4 regions of the Bacillus paralicheniformis genome follow, and region 3 is predicted to be linked to each of the others. Evidence: riboswitches for the same ligand, from Rfam matches in the RefSeq annotation. Region 3 holds a riboswitch; each other region holds the start of a gene.
The links. Region 3 has a riboswitch for thiamine pyrophosphate ahead of thiC (phosphomethylpyrimidine synthase ThiC). Riboswitches for the same ligand answer to the same signal wherever they lie in the genome.

Region 1 (3,136 bases), 340 kb from region 3:
GAAAGGAAGCGCCGAATACATTTAAAACGGCTTCGGTCATCTTTATTGCCGTCTTTATTTTATCGCTCGGCCTTTCTTACAGCTTTGTCATGGCAGGATTTATTGACAACGCCTTTTTAATGACGCTGATCATTTCGACAATTTCGCTCGGGGTTGTCGTTCCGACGCTGAAAGAAGAGCGTCTCATGAAGACAAATATCGGCCAGATTATTTTGCTTGTCGCCGTCATTGCCGATCTTGTCACGATGATTCTGCTTGCAGTGTTCGCCTCAATCTACGGGGACGAAAACAGCAATATGTGGCTGCTGATGATCTTATTTGCCGCCGGCGTCGTTTTATACCTGTTCGGAAGGATATTTAAAAAGCGGCCTTTTGTCGAAGTGCTGTCAAAAGGAACGATCCAGATCGGCACAAGGGCGATATTTACGCTGATCATCGTACTTGTGGCGCTGTCCGAGTCGCTCGGTGCAGAAAACATACTTGGCGCGTTTTTGGCCGGGGTGCTTGTTTCGCTGCTTTCGCCGAACAAGGAGCTCGTTCAGCAGCTCGATTCATTCGGATACGGATTCCTCATCCCGATCTTCTTTGTGATGACAGGCGTCAAATTGGACATTTGGTCACTGTTTGGCAATCCGAAAATTTTAGTGATGATCCCGCTTCTGTTTGTGGCTCTGTTAATCAGCAAAGTCGTTCCGGTGCTGTTTTTGAAAAAGTGGTATGACATGAAAACCGTGCTGGCTTCCGGTTTTCTCCTGACTTCCACGCTTTCTTTGGTGATCGCGGCGACAACGATCGGCGAGCGCATCGGCGTCATTGACGCGCAGATGTCCGGCGCGCTGATTCTGGTCGCTGTCATTACATGCATCATCACACCGACCGGCTTTAAAAAATTAATGCCGAAAACGGAAAGCGAAAAAGAGAAAAAGACGATCACCTTTATCGGCGCAAATCAAATGACGCTGCCAGTCACGCTCGAACTTTCTCCGGAAGATTATCACGTCAGAATCCTGCATGTCCGGCAGGAAAAAAAGGAAGAAAATCTGGCGGACCCGGTGTTTGATGTTGAAGTTTTGCCTGATTATGAATACGAGACGCTTCAATCATTCGGCGTTTTCCAAACGGATATACTCGTCGTGGCCACTGGCAGCGAAGAGCGCAATACAGGGATCGCGCTTTTTGCGAAGGAGCAGAAAGTCGCGAGAATTATCGCCAGCGCAGATTCTCCAGACGCCGAATCCAGACTGAAAGATAACGGAATTGATACATTCTCTATTCTGCTTTCTACAAAAACGCTGCTGCGCGCGCTTATCGAGGCGCCTGGCGTTATGAAACTCCTGACGAACCAGGATGCGTCGCTGTATCAGATCAATATGAGCAATGAGCGATTTGACGGTGTTCTGTTAAGGGAGTTTCCGTTTACGGGAGATGTTATCTTCGTCCGAATTTTCCGCGGGGTGGACAGCATCGTGCCCCACGGGGATACAAGGCTGCAGTTGGGTGACAGGCTGATCGCCACCGGTTCGCGCGAATATATTGCGGAATTGAGAAAAACGCTTGGAGACTGATGCTTGACCATTTTGCAATTCGTGATAAGATAAAAGTATAAACTGAATGAACAAGAAATGTTTTCCACTAGGGGAGTCCTTGATAAGGGCTGAGATAAAAGTGTGACTTTTAGACCCTCATAACCTGAACAGGTTCAAACCTGCGTAGGGAAGTGGCACGGTATTTGAGTATGTATTTATGCAAATTCCAAACCACTTTCCTTGCGGGAAAGTGGTTTTTTTATGTTCAGAATCGAAGGAGGAGCCTCGAAATGAAGTTTTCAGAAGAATGCCGAAACAGCGCTGCAAAATGGTGGGAAGGCAGTTTTGTCCATCCGTTTATTCAAGGGATTGGAGACGGCACACTTCCGGTTGATCGATTTAAATACTATGTCATGCAGGATTCCTACTATTTGACCCACTTTGCCAAAGTCCAATCCTTTGGTGCGGCATATGCTCGCGATTTATATACGACAAGCCGGATGGCTGAACACGCGAAAGGCACATATGAAGCCGAGATGTCGCTCCATAGGAAATTCACCGATCTATTGGGAATCACAAAGGAAGAACTGGAGTCGTTTCAGCCGTCGCCGACAGCGTATGCGTACACATCGCATATGTACCGTTCTGTCGTGAGCGGCAGTTTTGCGGAAATACTGGCCGCTTTGCTTCCTTGCTATTGGCTCTATTATGACGTCGGCGAAACGTTAAAAACGTGCAGGCCTGACAGCGCGATTTATCAGGAATGGATCGCGACATACGGAGGCGACTGGTTTAAAGAACTTGTGACAGAACAGATCAACCGCTTCGATGAGCTGGCTGAAAACGCCGATGAGAAAACGCGCGCGAAGATGAAGGAGAACTTCGTCATCTCCAGCTTCTACGAATACAGCTTCTGGGATATGGCCTACCAAAAAGAAAGCTGGTCAAAAAGCGGGGTGGATCAGCTTGCATCTGCACGCGATCACCGATGACAAGCACTCTGTGGAAGAGCTTGCTGCAAAAATCATCTCGATTCAAAATGCCGTTGACTTTATCCATATCAGGGAAAGATCAAAAAAAGTAAGTGAAATATCAAGTTTAATCGACCGCCTTGCCAAAGAAGGGGTTGATAAGCGGAAACTGATCATCAACGACAGGGTTGATATCGCTTTGTTTCATCACATTCACCGGGTTCAGCTGCCTTCACACGGCTTTTCCGTCAAAAGTGTGAGGAGCCGTTTTCCGCATTTGAAAATCGGAAAGTCCGTCCATTCGCCAGAAGAAGCGGTTCAGGCTGAAACTGAAGGTGCAGATTACGTGCTGTTCGGCCACATTTTTGAAACGGACTGTAAAAAGGGCCGGAAAGGAAGAGGAGCTCTCAGTCTGGCTGAAGTGAAGGCGGCTGTCCGCATTCCGGTCATTGCGATCGGGGGTATTACCGAACAACGACTGGCGGAAGTCAAAATGGCAGACGGCATCGCCGTGATGTCGGGGATCTTTTCTCATGACAGACCGGATGAGGCGGCCGCGCGGCTTGCCTGTCTCGCGAAGGGAGATTCATATGAGAAAGCGCTATGATACGATCGTGATCGGCGGAGGCATCATCGGGA
Region 2 (3,136 bases), 2.1 Mb from region 3:
TCGTGAATCATCTCCGAAAGGTGCGCGATAAAAATCCAAACCTTGAAAATGATTTGATGGCTCTTGGAGAACGTCTTGAAGCGGTAGCCGATTTCGAGTCTGTATCAGAGCTGTCAGCTCAGGATATCGCTGAAATGCTATCCATTTTAAACGATCTTCAGAAGACGCTTGAAGTGAAAACAAAATACTATCTTGTTAAAGACGGAAAGAAAAAAGAAGTGTCTTTGACAACGCTTGTCAGCGCGGAAGATCTGAAGGGAGCAAGCCTTCTGGTGGAAGTATACGATCTGCAAGGCAACTTCATTTTGGATGTATTGCTGACGCCTGACATGATCGGATCTGATTTAATTCATGATACAGGGTCAAAAGTGAAGCAAACCCAAACGGCTGTCAAACATGATTCAAAGCCATCTCATGTGAAAAAGACGGTTAAAGGTGCAAAGCTTCCAAAGACAGCCGGGCATTACGCGGAATGGTCGATCTTAGGCGCCGTTCTGATGTTTGGCGGATTCTTCATGATCAGAAGGCTTCGCAAAGCGGCTTAACATGTCACTTCCCATTCTAATTATGTAGAGAATGGGAAGTTTTTATAAGGAGTGAAAGGAAATTAAGGCACATCGAAAAAAAATCATCTGGCTCGCAGCTATTGTGATGGTTGTGTGCGGCGCTTATTTTACAACAACGAATGTGTTCAAGTTAATGCACGGCTACGCTCTTTTTTCATTTCAGCAGATGAAAGAAGAAGAAAAGCCTGAAAAACCTCCGATTCAGACGGCGAAAAAAGAAAAAACGGTGATTGATCAAACATTTAAAACCGGGGAGAAAATCGGTGATCTTGTCATTCCGAAAATCAATGCAAGGATTCCTATATATCACGGGACAGATGAAGACGAGCTGCAAAAAGGCGTGGGCCATTTCGCTGGTTCCGTTCTGCCTGGAGAAGATGACAACTCGGTTTTATCAGGCCACCGGGATACGGTTTTCCGAAAACTCGGCCGAGTGGGGAAAGGCGATCAGTTAATTGTTGAAGCTTCCTACGGAACTTTTACATACAAAGTGAAAAAGGTGCGGATCGTGGATGCGGATGACCGGACGGTGATTGTACCAAAGCCGAGAGCAACATTGACGGTTTCCACCTGCTATCCTTTTGACTTTATCGGTTCAGCACCGGAGCGGTATATATTGGTCGCGGATTTGATTAAATCATAAAAAACAGCGGAATCTCAGGCGAGTCCGCTGTTTTTTTATGCTATCTCATGTCTGATCTGTTTTCCAAGAGTTTTGGCGCGGTTAGCAGCAGTAAACAAAGGACAATTGTGCAGACAATGAAAGACGGAAGCATATATGTTCCATTATATACCAAGGAATAAATCCATACCGGAGTGCCTTCAGGCGCATAGTTTCCAAAAAAGACAGCGCCGCTGATGACATGAGCGAGAAATTTCAGTCCGCTTCCGAGAAAGACGGCCAGCGTAACATAGAAAATGATCTTTCCTTTTTGTTTCTCGACTGAAGCATTTCTGATCGATCCGGCAAAAAAGCCGCCGATCCCCGCGGCTGTAGGCGCGATAAAGTAATCAAGAAAAAGCTGCAGAGGATGAACTACGTAATATCCTCCAGTGACGAACTGAAGCAATCCGGCTAAAAACCCGGTTGCCAGCCCTGCCTTCAGCCCCCATCTAAAGGAAATCAGGAAGATCGGAATCATCATGACGGCGATTGAACCGCCTTGAGGCATTTTTAAAAACATTCCGGACACCATATCAAGTATAAGTGCTATTCCTGTCATAAACGCAATTTCAATCAGCTGTACAAGTTGTTTAGATTGATTCATCATAACCCTCACTTTTGATGAACAAAGGGATACTGGACTTCTTTCCCAATAAAAAAAGCAATGCGGGGAAGGAGTAGGAAAGTTTTCCACGCACTGCTTTGGATGCAATTAGAAATGACTTTGCCACATCCCTACGCCAGCGTTAACTAACAGGTTCAAAGGGTCAGAACGGTCGTTCACTCTCAGCCTCGAGGCTCCCCTTGTGGTCATCAAGTTATTTAGTTATATTCTACTATACTAAAAAAAGAAACGGACGACAAGCTGATTTTTCGAAAAATTTTGCTTAATTTCTCCAATATGTAGCAATGCAAACATCTTTTCCTTTATAATAGAACGTATTCGTACGTACAAGATCAGTAAAGGGTTGATCTGATGAGTGAACCTACAAAATACAGCATGGTGAAAAATAAAATTAAATCGTGGATATATGAAGGCAAAGTGAAGCCGGGGGAAAAAATTCATTCGGAAAACGAATTGATGAAAATATTTGATGTAAGCAGGCACACGATCCGGCAAGCGATTGGCGACCTTGTTCATGAAGGGCTTTTATACAGAGAGCAGGGCTCAGGGACGTATTGCTCTCACCGTCTTCAGCTTTCTGAAAAAGGAAGGGAAAGAAATAAGATGATCGGGGTTATTACGACTTACCTTTCGGATTACATTTTTCCTTCTATTATAAGAGGAATCGAATCGTCACTGTCCAGCGAAGGATACACCCTTGTCGTCGCGAGCACCAATAATGACATTGAAAAAGAAAAACAATGCCTTGTGAATATGCTCGATAAAAAAATTGCTGGGTTGATCGTGGAGCCGACGAAAACAGGAAGCTTTAACCCGAATTTAAGTTACTATCTGACGCTTGAACAACATCATATTCCGTATTTGATGATCAACCAATTTTATCAGGAGCTAAATCCGCCCCATTTCATTTTGGATGATGAACACGGCGGCTTTATCGCCACTGAGCATTTGATTAAACTCGGCCATGAAAAAGTGTTCGGTTTCTTTAAACAGGACGATATGCAGGGCGCCAACCGGATGAAAGGATTTATCCGTGCTTTCAGAGAAAACGGCTTGTCGTTTTACCCTGAAATGGTCGTGACGTACACAACAGAGAACAAAAAACAAAAAACGATAGCTGAAGCCAGGAAGCGGCTTTCTTCATCAGATCGTCCGACTGCCATATTCTGCTATAATGACGAGATAGCGCTTATGGTGTTGGATGTCGTGAGGGAATTCGGTTTGAAAGTGCCGGCAGACATTTCGATTGTCGGATATGACGACTCACATTTGAGCGAGGCA
Region 3 (3,136 bases):
TTCGGTTGACCGATCAGCGCTGATGAAATTTTCCGAAATATTAAACAACATACTAATTCATATTATTCCGACCTGTCAACCCCATATTATAAAAAAACAGATGAAAGGTTCCCCTTTCATCTGCAGTATTGCCCGTTTTTAACTGTAAATGCTGCCGCCTGCTTTTTTAAATTCCTTCGCCTTCTCTTCCAATCCTTTTTGAATAGCCTTTTGTTCATCAAGGTCGTTTTCCTTGGCATAGTCGCGAATATCCTGGGAAATTCTCATACTGCAAAATTTAGGCCCGCACATTGAACAAAAGTGTGCCGTTTTGGCGCCTTCCGCCGGAAGGGTTTCGTCATGGTATTCAAGCGCTCTTTCCGGATCGAGCGACAAATTGAACTGGTCCCGCCAGCGGAATTCAAAGCGCGCCTTGGAAAGCGCGTCATCGCGGATTTGCGCGCCGGGGTGCCCTTTGGCAAGGTCAGCCGCATGGGCCGCGATTTTGTATGTTATGACGCCTTCGCGGACATCGTCTTTGTTCGGCAGTCCCAAATGCTCCTTCGGCGTCACATAGCAAAGCATGGCCGTACCGTACCAGCCGATCATCGCCGCTCCGATTGCCGATGTAATATGATCGTAGCCCGGTGCAATATCGGTCGTCAGCGGGCCGAGCGTGTAAAACGGCGCCTCTTTGCAAATTTCCATCTGCTTGTCAACATTCTCTTTAATTTTATGCATCGGCACGTGTCCCGGTCCTTCGATCATCACTTGAACATCATGCTTCCAGGCGATTTCCGTCAGCTCGCCGAGCGTCTCCAATTCGGCAAATTGGGCCTCATCATTCGCATCGGCAATCGAGCCGGGCCGAAGGCCGTCCCCGAGCGAAAATGCGATATCGTATGTTTTCATAATCTCGCAAATCTCTTCAAAATGAGTGTACAGAAAGCTTTCCTCATGATGAGCCAAACACCATTGCGCCATAATTGCCCCGCCGCGGGATACAATTCCAGTGACGCGCTTTGCCGTCAGCGGCACATACCGAAGAAGGACGCCGGCATGAATCGTAAAATAATCAACGCCTTGCTCAGCCTGCTCGATTAATGTATCGCGGTAAATCTCCCAAGTGAGATCTTCCGCGACGCCGTTTACTTTTTCAAGCGCCTGATAAATCGGCACAGTCCCTACAGGAGCTGGACAATTGCGGATGATCCACTCCCTCGTTGTATGAATATCTTTACCTGTGGACAAGTCCATCATCGTATCGGCGCCCCAGCGGATGGCCCATGTCATTTTTTCTACTTCTTCTTCAATCGAAGAGGTGACAGCGGAATTGCCGATGTTGGCATTGATTTTCACGTGGAAGTTGCGGCCGATAATCATCGGTTCGCTTTCCGGATGGTTGATGTTTGACGGAATAATCGCCCGTCCGCTTGCCACTTCATCACGAACAAATTCGGGAGATACATGCTCTCGGATCGCGATAAATTCCATCTCGGGCGTAATGATCCCCTTTCTTGCGTAATGCAGCTGGGTGACATTTTGACTTTTTTTCGCGCGCAGCGGTTTTCGTTTCAACCCTGGATAGCTGTTGCTCGCTTTCTCTTTGCTTTTATAGCCGTTATCCTCCGGTCTGATTTCTCTGCCTTCATATTCTTCGGTATCGCCGCGCTCCCTGATCCAGGTCGCCCGCAAAGGTTTCAGCCCCTTAAGAATATCAACCTCTGCATTCGCGTCCGTATAGGGACCGCTCGTGTCGTAGACGCGGACAGGCTGATTTTCTTCGGCGCCAAATGAACCCGTCGTCGGACTTAGCGAAATTTCTCTCATCGGCACTTGAATGTCAGGTCGCGCCCCTTCGACATACACTTTGCGGCTCCCTGAAAAACTTGACATAATCGAGATGTTTTTTTGCTGTACTGACTCCTGTTTCATGTAAAAATCCTTCCCCTCTAAAAAATTGATCAGGACGAAACTCCGGAACAGCACCAGCACAAAAAAACCAGGATCATATGATGAACCTGGTTTTACAGTCAGTAAAATCACTGGAAGACAGACGGACCATACCCATTCCCCATCTTCTCCCGAATCCTTTTTACTTCCCCACGCTGGTACGAACCAGATCAGGTCCAAAGGGTTAAGAAACACATGTTTCTCTCTCAGCCCGCAGTCGGGCACCCCTAGTAAAGCTATTCAATTCATTTTTTATCGTAACACACCGATTTGGCAAGTGAAAAGGATGGAAAAATATATGAATCTTTTTCACTATAAAAGGGATCAGAGCGGCGCACCCAATGATTATAAATTGCGATGAAGCACATCAAGTATATGTTTCAAATCCGTCGCCTCAATTTGGCCAGGTGCGGATGCTTTTTTCGCTGCGCCGAACGTCACGGCCGAGCCAAATACCTCTCCGGCGAGCCGGCTGATCAAGCCTTTTCCGGCCATCGACATCGTGATAATCGGCCGCTTCGCATACCGCTCATGCATCATATGAGTCGCCTCAAGCAACACCAGCACATCTGCCGGTGTTTCAGGCATCACCGCGATCTTAGGGAAATCGGCGCCAAGATCCTGGGCTTTTCGGAGACGGGAAACGATCTCTTCCGCTCTCGGCGTCTTCCCGAAATCGTGGTTGGATATAATGACAAAGACATGCTGCATATGAGCCGATTGAACTAGTTTTTCCACATGATGCTCTTCATTGAACAGCTCGACATCAATCACATCTGCCAGCCCTGTTTTTACTACGGCATGATTCAAGGAAAAGTAAAATTCCTTACTGACTTCTTTTTCGCCGCCTTCCTCCGCGCTGCGAAATGTAAATATCAACGGGATATCCTTTAAGATCTCCCGGATGTCAGCCAATACCTTTTTCACTTTGTCAACGTCTTCGACATCCTCAAAAAAATCCGCCCGCCATTCGGCAAGATCCGGATTAATCGATAGAAGAAAAGCAGCTTCTTCTTTCAATTGTTCATGCGTTTTTCCGATGAGCGGCACGCAAATTTTCGGGGCTCCTTCTCCGATGGCCACCCCTCTGATCTTCACCGTATTCAACAACGGCCTCACTCCTGTTCTCTATATTACAAGGGTCTTTGCATTAACGGTACCGAAGATTGGCCGTAAGCACAAGCAGAAATTAAGAAAGAAGGCT
Region 4 (3,136 bases), 1.2 Mb from region 3:
TTCGATCGGCGTTTTCTTATCTATCTTTAATCCGACTTGCTCCATCAGCTCCGAGATGATGCCGTCCATATCTTTTGGGGAGACGGACCGGTTTTCTAGGCTAAAAGCGATTTCCTCATCAACATGAAGCATGCAGAACTGCGAATCCGGATCCTGAAACATAACGCCGGCGCTCTTTCTGCGATTGACCTCTCCGCTGACCTCAGCTTCGACATGTTCAGGAATGATGCCGGAAAGCACGGACAACAGTGTCGATTTGCCGCTTCCGCTCGGACCGAGTATCAGCACTTTCTCTCCCTGCCCAATCGACAGCGAGACCCGGTCTAGGACTGTTTCAGGACGATGATAAAAACGGACGGAAAGGTTACTGCATCCGAGAAATGAACGCATCGGCATCATCCTTCTTCCGCTGTTCCTTCATGATCTCATACTGATTCAGGACTCCCGTTTTCGCAAGCGCTTCGACAACGGCTTTTGCCAGCCAGCCGCCGAGTACAATGCCGCTGATGATTTGGATGATAAGCGTCATGATCAGCGTTTGCGTCGTATAGTAGGCAAAACCGTTCGCCATCAGGCTGTATGTCATGCTTCCGACCGCGGCAAGCGCACCGGAAAGCATAAGGGTAAACAAGTTGTAACGCTTATAGCGAAAGATCGCAAACGCGATTTCCGCACCGGCTCCCTGGAACACACCGATTAATAATGCTGACAGTCCAAAGTGGCTTCCGGTCAGCAGTTCGACCGCCGCAGCTGCCGTCTCGGCAATCAGCGCCGCACCCGGTTTACGGATGATATAAGCGACAATCGGGCTGGCGATCACCCAAATGCCGAACATAAAGTTCGCTCCGACAGGCCCGACAATAGCTGAAACAGGGATCCACAAGGTGGACCATCCTAAGTAAATGACGCCGCATGCAACGGACAAGATCACTGCCATCACGACTTCTTTCATGTTCCAATTCATCGTCTCACCGCCTCCATTTCCACAGGCCAATCTTCAACTGTATAAGCCATCTCCCAAAAGCCGTATTCAAGCTGACAGCTTTGCAAAAAAAGCTCCTTCATTTTTTCTTTTTCAGCCTTGCCCGCTGTTTCGGCCCATTCATCCAGGCGGGCGCAAAACTTCGTCGTGATTGAATCGGTTCTGTCTCCGTAAAAACAGATCCAGTCATAAAATGGATGCGACGGGTCAGGCTGAACGTCCATCATCAGTTTTTTTCCGATCTCCCAATATGTCCACGGACAAGGCAGCAAGACGGCTAATATCTCTCCCAGCGTGCCTTCGTGCGCCGTCGTCAGCATATGGTGGATATAATGATGGGCAGAAGGCGCAAGCGGATAGCCCTGCAGAGATTCATACTCCACCCCCGCGGCCCGGCACAGGTTGTTGTGCGGGTGCACTTCGCTGTTTAATACAAATGAAATCTGCTCATGAAACATCTCCATGTCTTTCCGGTTTTGACACTTGGAAATTGCAATTCCGTAGATTTGAATAAAAGCGTTCAAATACTCGTAATCTTGCTTCACATAATGAATAAGCTGCTCCTTTTTCAGCTTGCCGGACGCCAGTCCCAATACAAACGGATGCTCAAAAATGGCTTCAAAAATAGGGTCTGCCTCGCGGCGAAGTTCTGCAGAAAAACTCATGTAGATAGCCTCCTCAGCAATCGGTTTTATAAGGAAGGCACAGGGGGAGCGAGCCGCTTTTTACGCAAAAAAGCCGCCCCAAAATGGAGCGGCCTTTGTATGATGAAATCATAAAGACACCGGCTCCACTTCCCTACGCTAGTATGAACTAGATCAGGTTCAAAGGGTCCAAGATCGCTTCTTGTCTCAGCCGGCTTACGGCTCCCCTAGTGGACTTCCTATTACATTAACTTTTACTCTACACATCAATGATTATGATGTCAACCTGAGTTTTTCAGTTTTATTCTTGTATAGAACCGCCGGGTTTCATACAGAAGATGCAGCGGGTAAAAATATTTATGGAAAAATGTTAATTTTCTGAAACCTTTTGCAGGCTTGTTCGTCTAATATAGTGAAGACAAAAAAATTTGGAGGGGATATTTATGATGATGTTTATCTTGATTTTGACAATGGCTGTGTATTTGTTCTATTCTTTCAGCAAAGACAACCGGCCGGCCAAAAGAAACAACAAAAATCATCAGACACTGACTGTTATTAGGGAAAACCCTTTTACCGCCCCTTCCAATGATGTCAATTGCTAACTTGATAGACAACAAGCAAGCCGCCCCATGACGGGCGGCTTTTTACGTTTTTAGGATTGAAATTGTTCCGCTTCAGTCGATCCCTTCAGTGCAGTGGTTGATGAAGTCCCGCCTGTCACAACCTGGGCGACTTCATCAAAGTAGCTCGTTCCGACTTCGCGCTGATGCCTTGTCGCCGTATAGCCGTGGACTTCGCTGGCAAACTCGGCCTGCTGCAGATCAGAATACGCCGCCATTCCGCGGTGCTTATATTGGCGGGCCAATTCAAACATGCCGTGGTTTAAGGCGTGGAAGCCTGCCAGTGTGACAAATTGAAATTTATAGCCCATTTCACTGAGCTGTTTCTGGAAGTTCAAGATGGTGTTGTCATCCAGTTTGGCCTTCCAGTTGAACGAAGGGGAGCAGTTGTAGGCGAGCAGTTTGCCCGGGAATTTTTCATGGATCGCCTGTGCAAACCGGCGGGCTTCTTCAATATTCGGCTCAGACGTTTCACACCAGATCAAATCGGCATACGGCGCATACGCCAAACCTCTCGCAATCGCCTGATCAAGACCCGGCTTTGTTTTGAAGAACCCTTCCGCTGTTCGCTCTCCCGTCAAAAACGGCGCATCATATGAATCGACGTCGCTTGTGATCAGGTCGGCCGCATTCGCGTCCGTACGGGCAATAAGAATGGTCGGGACTCCCATCACGTCTGCGGCGAGGCGCGCGGCAATCAAATTACGCACCGCCGTTTGCGTCGGAAGCAGCACTTTCCCGCCCAAATGCCCGCACTTTTTCTCAGACGACAACTGGTCTTCAAAGTGAACTCCCGCGGCGCCGGCTTCAATCATACCTTTCATCAGCTCGAACACATTCAGCTGTCCGCCGAAGCCCGCTTCAGCGTCGGCCACAATCGGAGCAAACCA

Region 1: it holds a riboswitch for thiamine pyrophosphate, as region 3 does, so the genes downstream of both, tenA (thiaminase II) here and thiC (phosphomethylpyrimidine synthase ThiC) in region 3, are expected to answer to the same signal.
Region 2: it holds a riboswitch for thiamine pyrophosphate, as region 3 does, so the genes downstream of both, thiT (energy-coupled thiamine transporter ThiT) here and thiC (phosphomethylpyrimidine synthase ThiC) in region 3, are expected to answer to the same signal.
Region 4: it holds a riboswitch for thiamine pyrophosphate, as region 3 does, so the genes downstream of both, tenA (thiaminase II) here and thiC (phosphomethylpyrimidine synthase ThiC) in region 3, are expected to answer to the same signal.

The regions. Positions count from the first base shown of each region.
Region 1 is NZ_CP023665.1:1,367,909-1,371,044, forward strand. It holds gene CP943_RS06925 (monovalent cation:proton antiporter family protein) at 1-1,565, shown strand, start outside; TPP riboswitch at 1,625-1,733, shown strand; gene tenA (thiaminase II) at 1,817-2,518, shown strand; gene tenI (thiazole tautomerase TenI) at 2,493-3,104, shown strand; gene thiO (glycine oxidase ThiO) at 3,088-3,136, shown strand, end outside.
Region 2 is NZ_CP023665.1:3,309,157-3,312,292, reverse strand. It holds gene CP943_RS16900 (processed acidic surface protein) at 1-545, shown strand, start outside; gene CP943_RS16895 (class D sortase) at 652-1,209, shown strand; gene thiT (energy-coupled thiamine transporter ThiT) at 1,250-1,834, opposite strand; TPP riboswitch at 1,946-2,045, opposite strand; gene CP943_RS16885 (GntR family transcriptional regulator) at 2,207-3,136, shown strand, end outside.
Region 3 is NZ_CP023665.1:1,030,225-1,033,360, reverse strand. It holds gene thiC (phosphomethylpyrimidine synthase ThiC) at 139-1,914, opposite strand; TPP riboswitch at 2,063-2,171, opposite strand; gene aroD (type I 3-dehydroquinate dehydratase) at 2,278-3,042, opposite strand.
Region 4 is NZ_CP023665.1:4,224,266-4,227,401, forward strand. It holds gene CP943_RS21540 (ABC transporter ATP-binding protein) at 1-390, opposite strand, end outside; gene CP943_RS21545 (ECF transporter S component) at 365-964, opposite strand; gene tenA (thiaminase II) at 961-1,647, opposite strand; TPP riboswitch at 1,761-1,865, opposite strand; gene CP943_RS22560 (hypothetical protein) at 2,070-2,228, shown strand; gene aceA (isocitrate lyase) at 2,279-3,136, opposite strand, start outside.